2 linked regions of the Bradyrhizobium sp. AZCC 1610 genome follow. The protein of the gene in region 1 interacts with the protein of each later gene in a pairwise test. Links are inferred from orthologs where the notes say so. Each region holds a gene or a part of one and is shown on either strand. Other genes may lie near its edges.

The links.
Region 2: the proteins of ccmE (region 1) and V1279_RS36355 interact in binary tests that used the Escherichia coli proteins (3 or more experiments, as listed by UniProt). The link is inferred for Bradyrhizobium sp. AZCC 1610 from one-to-one orthologs.

Annotation. Positions count from the first base shown.
Region 1 is NZ_JAZHRR010000001.1:1,947,774-1,952,431, reverse strand. The notes cover bases 875-3,755. They hold ccmE (cytochrome c maturation protein CcmE), read right to left. Parts: upstream 2,621-3,755; coding sequence 2,129-2,620; downstream 875-2,128. Other genes in these bases: ccmI (c-type cytochrome biogenesis protein CcmI), read right to left, coding at 2,662-3,755; V1279_RS09340 (heme lyase CcmF/NrfE family subunit), read right to left, coding at 875-2,132. In the rest of the region: V1279_RS09345 (cytochrome c-type biogenesis protein), read right to left, coding at 1-145; more of V1279_RS09340, read right to left, coding at 150-874; more of ccmI, read right to left, coding at 3,756-3,765; V1279_RS09325 (hypothetical protein), read right to left, coding at 3,928-4,658. UniProt on the Escherichia coli protein: Heme chaperone required for the biogenesis of c-type cytochromes. Transiently binds heme delivered by CcmC and transfers the heme to apo-cytochromes in a process facilitated by CcmF and CcmH.
Region 2 is NZ_JAZHRR010000001.1:7,416,971-7,420,678, forward strand. The notes cover bases 889-3,708. They hold V1279_RS36355 (heme ABC transporter permease), read right to left. Parts: upstream 2,755-3,708; coding sequence 2,023-2,754; downstream 889-2,022. Other genes in these bases: V1279_RS36340 (ComEA family DNA-binding protein), read right to left, coding at 889-1,146; V1279_RS36345 (DsbE family thiol:disulfide interchange protein), read right to left, coding at 1,249-1,842; ccmD (heme exporter protein CcmD), read right to left, coding at 1,839-2,021; ccmB (heme exporter protein CcmB), read right to left, coding at 2,847-3,515; ccmA (heme ABC exporter ATP-binding protein CcmA), read right to left, coding at 3,512-3,708. Also shown: V1279_RS36335 (septation protein A), read left to right, coding at 51-653; more of V1279_RS36340, read right to left, coding at 787-888. UniProt on the Escherichia coli protein: Required for the export of heme to the periplasm for the biogenesis of c-type cytochromes.

The DNA of each region.
Region 1 (4,658 bases):
CCATGCAGCGCAGCTCGCGCGACAGGTCGCGGGCTCGCGCCTCCTTTGCCGGATCGGCCATGATCTCGTCGGGCTGCACGGCGTGAGCCGGCCCGCAAAGCGTCGCGGCGACAACCAGCACACATGCTGCAACGAGGCGCTTCAAGGCTCTACTCCGCCGGCTGCAGCGCGCGGGCGGCCTTGGCCGGCTTGGGCGCGCCGACGCGCAGGCGGCGGTCCGAGAGCGACAGCAGGCCGCCGAACGCCATCAGGACCGGGCCCCACCAGATCAGCAGCACCAGCGGCTTGTGATAGATACGCACCGCGATGGCGCCCTCGGCATTGGTTTCGCCGAGCGAAACGTAAAGCTGGCTGGCGCCGCGGGTCAGCAGCGCGGCCTCGGTGGTCGATGATTCCCGCGTGGTGAAGTTGCGCTTCGATGGCGTCATCACGCGCAACTCCTCGCCGTCGAGCGTGACCGTGAACTGGGCGATCATCTCGCGAAAATTCGGCCCCTGCCGCTGCGTTACGCCATCGAGCTTCAACTGATAGCCGGCGACCTTGGCGACATCGTTCGGCTTCATCGAGCCGATATATTCGCTGTTCCAGGTGGTTTCGCAGACGATCCCGATCAGGGCGATGCCGACGCCGGCATGGGCGAACGCCGTGCCCCAGGTCGCCCGCGGCAATCCGCGCGCGCGGGCCACCGCAGTCGCCAGGGGAGCACGGAACAGCGCCGTGCGTTCGGCCAGATCGCTGAGCGCGCCACCGATGACGAAGACCGCTAGCCCGATCGCAAGCGGCGCGAACGTGGCTCCGCCCCAGGTCCACGCCCACAGCACGGCGATCGCGATCAGCGCCGCAATGCCGGCTGCCGTCAGCCGCTGCGCCGCGCCGAGCAGATCGCCACGCTTCCATGCCAATAGCGGCGCGAACGGCATCGCCGCCATCAGCGGCACGAACAAGGGACCGAAGGTGAGATTGAAGAACGGCGCGCCGACCGAGATCTTGTCGCCGGTCACAACCTCCAGCGCCAGCGGATACAGCGTTCCGATGAAGACGGTGGCGCAGGCCGTGGTGAGAAACAGGTTATTGAGTACCAGCGCGCCCTCGCGCGAGATCGGCGCGAACAGTCCGCCCTGCTTCAGCGCCGACGCGCGCCAGGCGTACAGCAACAGGCTGCCGCCGATAAAGATGCAGAGGATCAGGAGAATGAACACGCCACGCGCCGGATCGGTCGCGAACGCATGCACCGAGGTCAGCACGCCCGAGCGCACCAGGAAGGTGCCGAGCAGCGACAGCGAGAAGGTCAGGATCGACAGCAGGATGGTCCAGACCTTCAGCGCGTTGCGCTTTTCCATCACGACGGCTGAATGCAGCAGCGCGGTGCCGGCGAGCCAGGGCATCAGGGAAGCATTCTCGACAGGGTCCCAGAACCACCAGCCGCCCCAGCCGAGTTCGTAATAGGCCCAGTACGATCCCATCGCGATGCCGAGCGTGAGGAAGATCCACGCCACCAGCGTCCACGGCCGCACCCAGCGCGCCCAGGCGGCATCGATGCGGCCTTCGATCAGGGCGGCGACGGCAAACGAAAACGAAATCGAAAATCCGACATAGCCGAGATAGAGCATCGGCGGATGCACGGCGAGGCCGATGTCCTGCAGCACCGGATTGAGGTCGCGGCCCTCGATCGGGGGGCTGGCGATGCGCAGGAACGGGTTCGAGGTGACCAGGATGAACAGATAGAACGCGGCGGCAATCCAGCCCTGCACCGCCAGCACATGCGCACGCAGCGACAGCGGCAAATTGTTGCCGAAGGCGGCGACCAGGCCGCCGAACAGCGCCAGGATCGACACCCACAGCAGCATCGATCCTTCGTGATTGCCCCACACACCGGTGATCTTGTAGAGCAGCGGCTTCATCGAGTGCGAATTCTCGAACACGTTGACGACGGAGAAATCCGAGACGACGTACAGCATCGTCAGCGCCGTGAACGAAGCCGCCACGAACAGCAATTGCGCGAGCGCCGTGGAGCGCGCGACATTCATCAAGGCATGATCGCCCCAGCGTGCGCCAAGCAACGGCACGGTGGACTGGATCAGCGCCAGTCCGAGCGCCAGCACCAGCGCGTAATGCCCGGCTTCCGCGATCACTTCGAAGCCCCCTGGACCGGCGCGGCTGCGGCCGCGGCGCCGGGCTTTGCGCCGTAATCGTCCTTCCAGTGCCCCTGCTTCTTCAGGGCGTCGGCGACATCCTTGGGCATATAGGTCTCGTCATGCTTGGCGAGCACGGTATCGGCCTTGAAGACGCCGGAGGCATCCAGCGCGCCTTCGGTGACGACGCCCTGCCCTTCACGGAACAGGTCCGGCAAAATGCCCTTGTAGGCGACCGGCACCGTGGCGCTGCCGTCGGCGACGCTGAAATTGACAGCGAGATTGTCGCCGCGCACCAGCGAGCCCGGTTGCACCAGGCCGCCGAGGCGGAACCGCTTGCCGGGCGGGATCTGCTTCTCGGCCGCCATCGTCGGCGTGGAAAAGAACACGATGGAGTCGCGCATGGCGTTGAGGACCAGCGCCGCGGCAATTGCGAGCACCGCGAGCGAACCGCCGATCATGGTCAAACGCCGTTGCTTGCGCGTCATTTCTATCCTCTGTCTTCGCCTTTGGGTTCCGGCATCATGCCTCACCCACCAAGCCCGAGATTCTTCACGCCCTCATTGAGCTGGCGCAAGCGCTCGGTATCGTTGGCGACCGCCTGCCGCGCCTCAGTCAGCGCGCTCGCCGCCCTGTCGCGTTCACCCATCACCATATAGGCCCGCATCAGCCGCAACCATCCCTCGACATCGTCGCCGTTCTGCTTCAGCCGGGTTGCGAGCCGATCGACCATGCCGCGGATCATGGCGCCGCGGTCGGCCTCGTTCATGTCCTTGGCCGCGGCCATCGCATCGTTGGACAGCGCCGGCGCGGCAGGATCGCCGACCCTCGCCAGCGCCGCCTCGATCAGCGACCGCCATGGCGCGTCGGCCGGCGCCTTGGCGAGCATGCCGCGCCAGATCGCGGCGGCATCGGCCTGGCGGCCATCCTGTTCGGCGGCGAGCCCGAGGTAATAATTCGCCCTGGGCTCATTGGCGTTCTGCGCCACCGCGCGTTCGAATTCGACCTTGGCCTCCGCCGTGACGACACCGCCCGCCACGATCGCTAGCGCCTCGCCGAGATCAGAGCGACGCTCCGCGCTGTCACCGGCATAGGTGATGACGTTACGGTAGGCCCGGACCGCATCACCGTAACGGCCGAGACGCGCCAGCACCGGCGCCAGCACGGTCCAGCCGCGGCCGTCGGACGGATTTTTTTCGAGGTGCGCCTCGACCTGCGCCACCATGTTGTCGAGCGGCTGGTTGACATCCGCCGTGCGCGTGCGTGAGGCCAGCGGAAAATCACCAAGACGCGGCGAGCCGAGCGCGAGGTAGAACGTCACCGCCGCGATCGGCAACCCCACCAGCGCCACGATCGCGGAAGCGCGGCGCAGGCTGAGGTTCGACCGCGCCGGCAGGTCGCGCTGGCCGTCCGCGGCAGCGAGCAGGCGGCGGCCGATTTCGACACGCGCGGCCTCGGCCTCGGACACACCGATCAGACCCGCAGCGACGTCGCGATCGATCTCGGCGAGCTGATCCCTGTAGACCACGGCCTCACTGCCGCCGGCCGATGCAGAGGAGCCGCGGCTCAACGGCCAGAGCACGGCAAAGATCGCCGCGACCGTCATCAGCGCGAACACAAACCACAACGTCATCAAGCGGTTCCCGGGGGCGGAACGGCGCGTCCAGGCGAGCGCCGATACGCCGCTTTACACCACCGGCGGCAAGCCCGGCAATTGACAATTGCGGCAGAAAAACCACCCGGACCGAGGCGCCCAGACGGCCAGGCCGGCGGGGGATTCGATGGAACGGCCAGCTCAACTCGCCCTGGTCGTTTTGCGCTCGCCGGTCACGGCATTTTCGGCCGCCCGCCTCATCAGCGACGCATAGTCTTGCCCGAACAGGATTTCGCAGAAGCGGATCGCCGCCTGAGCCTGCATCTGGCGGTAGGCGCGCCCCTTGGTGTCGCCGCCGCGCAGCGCCTGCACCAGGCTCTCGGTGGATCGCTCGACGTAATGCTGCAGGTCGGAATAGGTCCGCAAGGTCACCTCGTTGATGGCGAGTTCGCTGGCATAGGTGCGGCACACCGCCACAAAGTCGATCAGAGCGGCGATCTCTTCGACTTCCGAGGCGTCGATCTTGGGCGCGGAGGCGATATCCTTGTCGGCGCGCTGGCGCAGGATGCGGCGGACCCGGCCGGGCACGCTCTCGATTTCCGACTGCAGCGAATTGGAAATATCGGCGCGGATCGACGTGAGCTGGCGGCCCCACGCGGAATCGTTGCGCAGATCGAGCTCGGTGCGCAGCCCACGCACGCCATCGTGCAGGATTTTCAGTTGCTCGCCGACATTGTCGAAGTGGCTGCGCCTGATGTCCGTGCGCAGGCAGGCCGTGAGGAACGACAGATCGTGCAGCGCGATCGTGACGGCGATGCCGTAGGGCGTCGCGGCCACGCGAATCTCGTCGTCGGACGCCGCCATCTTGATCGCGAGGCGGATGATCTGCCACGGCTGCGCCAGCCGCTGCATGATCAGCGACAGCGCGAACG
Region 2 (3,708 bases), 5.5 Mb from region 1 along the record:
GGTACCGGTTTTCGGACAAGATCATGCCCAAACAAAAAAGAAGTGAAACGATGGACAAGAAAGTGCCGCATCCGCTGTTCAAGCTTGCGACCGAGCTTGGGCCCCTTCTCATCTTTTTCGTCGCCAACGCCAAGTCCAATTTGTTCATCGCCACCGGCGTGTTCATGGTGGCGGTGCTGGCTGCAATGGTTGCGTCATACATGGTGACGCGGCATGTGCCGATGATGGCGATCGTCACGGCGGTGGTCGTCATAGTGTTCGGCGCGCTGACGCTGATCCTGCATGACGAGACCTTCATCAAGATGAAGCCGACCATCGTCTACACGCTGTTCGCCGCCATTCTCGCTGGCGGTTTGCTGTTCAACCGCTCCTTCATCGCCATCATGTTCGACCAGATGTTCAATCTCACCCCGCACGGCTGGCGCATCCTGACCATGCGCTGGGCGTTGTGGTTCTTTGCGATGGCGGTGCTGAACGAGATTATCTGGCGCACGCAAAGCACTGACTTTTGGGTCGCCTTCAAGGTGTTCGGCATGGTGCCGCTGACGATGCTGTTTGCGATCACCCAGATGCCACTGATCAAGCGCTATCATCTGGAGCCGGCTTCGCTGGAGGTCAGCGAGGCGGAAGCAGGCGACGTGAGCAAGGGCTAGGGTTGGTGGTGTCCCGGACGCGGTGCAGCGTTCTTCACGATGCACCGCAGAGCCGGGACCCATGTCCGCGGTCGTGGGCCCCGGCTCTGCGGCGCACCGCTTGCGCGCTGCGCCGCGTCCGGGGCAAGAGATCTCAGCTCTTCTGCTTGGCGATGATCTTGTCCTTGATCTTGTCGTAGGTCGCCTGCGGAACGATGCTCTTCTGCACCAGATCATCCTTGCCCCTGTACGGCCGGCCCGCGATGATTTTAGCGGAATAGGCCTTGCCGACGCCCGGCAGCGCGTCGAGTTGATCGGCGGTCGCGGAATTGATGTCGAGCAGCTCGGCCTTTGGCGCCGGCGCCATCTTCGACTCCGAGGCCTTCGGCGCAGGAGCCATCTTGCTGTCGGATTTGGGCGCGGGCTGCGCGGTCTGGGCCATCGACGGTGTTGCCGTCAGCAGCCCCAAGGTCAGCGCGGTGGCGAGAAGAGAAGCGAGCGTGAAATGACGCATATGGGTGTCCCTCCAAGGACGGTTCATGTAACGCGGTAAAGCTAGCTGCGATTTCATGGCGGCGCCATGGCTGCAAAATGAACGATAGATAAAAGCCAAAGATTATTTGCTCAACGCCTTCTCGATCTCGACCTTGAGCACGCTGTCGAGATTGGCCGGCGTCACCGGCCCGACCAGCTTGTAGAGAATCGTGCCGTCGCGGCCGACCACGAAGGTTTCGGGCACGCCGTAGACGCCCCATTCGATCGCGCCGCGGCCGTTGCCGTCGACGCCGACGGCGGTAAACGGATTGCCGTAGCGGCCGAGGAAGCGGCGGGCGTTGTCGGGCGAATCCTTGTAGTTGATGCCGACGATCTGCAGCCGCGTGTCCTTGGCCAGCGCGGTCAACAGCGGCGCTTCGTCGTGGCACGGCACGCACCAGGACGCCCAGACATTGACGACGGAGACCTTGCCCTTGAACACCGCGGGGTCGAGCCCGGGCACCGGCGCCCCGTTATGGACAAGGCCCTCCAGCGCCGGCAGCGCGGTTTGCGGCGCCGGGCGGCCGATCAGGGCGGAGGGGATTTTGGAGGGATCGCCGCCGTAGAGCCGCAGCAGGAACAGCCCGGCGACCGCCATGAAACCGATCAGCGGCAGCGCCACCAGCCAGCGCCAGCGGCGCGGCGGCCCCTCCGATGTTGTGGGCGGCGCGGTCATCGGATGTCCGATGCATTGCGGCCGGAGCGCCGGGTTATGCCGTTGGCCTCGAGTTCGCGCAGGCGTTCCTTCTGGCGGCGATAATCGATGGCGATCCAGGCGATGAGAAGCACAACGACCGCTGCCACCAGCGTGTAGGACGTCACGATAAACGAAGCGTAGGGACCGAGCGACGTCACGTCACGCCGCCTGCTGGCTGGCTTGCATCATCTGCAAGCTGCGCACCCGCCGGCGCAGGATCTCGTTGCGCATCGCCGCCAGGTGCAGCGTGACGAACAATAGCGAGAAGCCGACCGCCATCACCAGCAAGGGAATCAGGAACGCCTTGTCGAGCGAAGGTCCGCCCATTCGGATCACGGCCGCCGGCTGATGCAGCGTGTTCCACCAGTCGACCGAGAATTTGATGATCGGCAGGTTGAGCGCGCCGACCAGCGTCAGGACGGCGGCCGCCCGCGCCGCCCGCGACGGGTCGTCCACCGCGCGCCACAGCGCCATCAGGCCGAGATACATCAGGAACAGGATCAAGACCGAAGTCAGCCGCGCATCCCATTCCCAATAGGTGCCCCACATCGGCCGCCCCCACAGCGAGCCGGTGACCAGCGCGAGAAACGTGAATGCCGCGCCGATCGGGGCTGCGGCCTTGGCGGCGACGTCGGCAAGCGGATGTCGCCAGACCAGCGTGCCCAGCGCGGCAATGCTCATGACGCCCCACACGAACATCGCCAGCCACGCATTCGGCACGTGGATGAACATGATCTTGACGGTGGCGCCTTGCTGATAGTCGTCGGGTGCCATCGCCGCCTGGTAGAAGCCGATCAGCAGCAGGAGCGCGGTCGCGCCCGCCAGCCACGGCAGCACGCGCGCCGTCAGCGACAGGAATTTGGTGGGATTGGCGAGGTCAATCAGCGTCATGGCATCCTGATAGTCGTCAGTGGCGGGGCAGGCAATGCGGCTTGGTTTGTTTCATATTGCCTCCGCGAGAGTTGATCGGCGTTAAGTCATTGTTAATCCAGACCATGGCGCAGGCTTGCCGCGGCCGCGAACGGTCCGACCACCAGGCTGACCAGCGACAGCGCGCACAAGATCGAAAACGGCGTTCCGAATGACAGCGGGCCGGTGATCGCGGCCTGCGACGCCGCGACGCCGAAGATCAGTACCGGGATCGACAGCGGCAGCACCAGTACCGCCAGCAGCAAGCCGCCGCGGTGGAGTGTCACGGCGAGCGCCGCGCCGATCATCCCCGTGAAGGTCAGCGCCGGTGTTCCCACCAGCAGCGTCAGCGCCACCGCCGAGGTTGCGGTGGCGTCGAGATTGAGCAGCAGCCCCAGCACAGGGGATGCCACGATCAGCGGCACGCCGGCGGCAAGCCAGTGGGCCAGCGCTTTTGCGGCGCAGGCAAGTTCCAGCGGCGCCCGGCCCATCACGATCAGGTCGAGCGAGCCATCCTCGTGGTCGGCCGTGAACAGGCGGTCGAGCGTGAGCAGGCTCGCCAGCAGCGCGCCGAGCCAGAGGATCGCGGGTCCGAGCCGGGTCAGCAGCGCCAGATCCGGCCCGATGGCGAACGGCATCAGCACCGTGACCGTGAGGAAAAACAGCACCCCGATCAGCGCCCCGCCGCCGACGCGAACGGCGATCTTGATGTCCCGGCGAATCAGTGCGGCGAGGGCGCTCACTTGGTTTCCCCCATCCGCAGTTCCCTCGCCCCGATCCCGAGCGGGGTATGCGTCGCGGCGATGATGATGCCGCCGCCTGCGAGGTGGTCGCGCATGACGCCGACGAACAAGCCCTGCCCGGCGGTATCGAGCGCCGAGGTCGGCTCGTCCAGCAGCCAGACCGGCCGCCGCATCACCAGCAGGCGCGCGACCG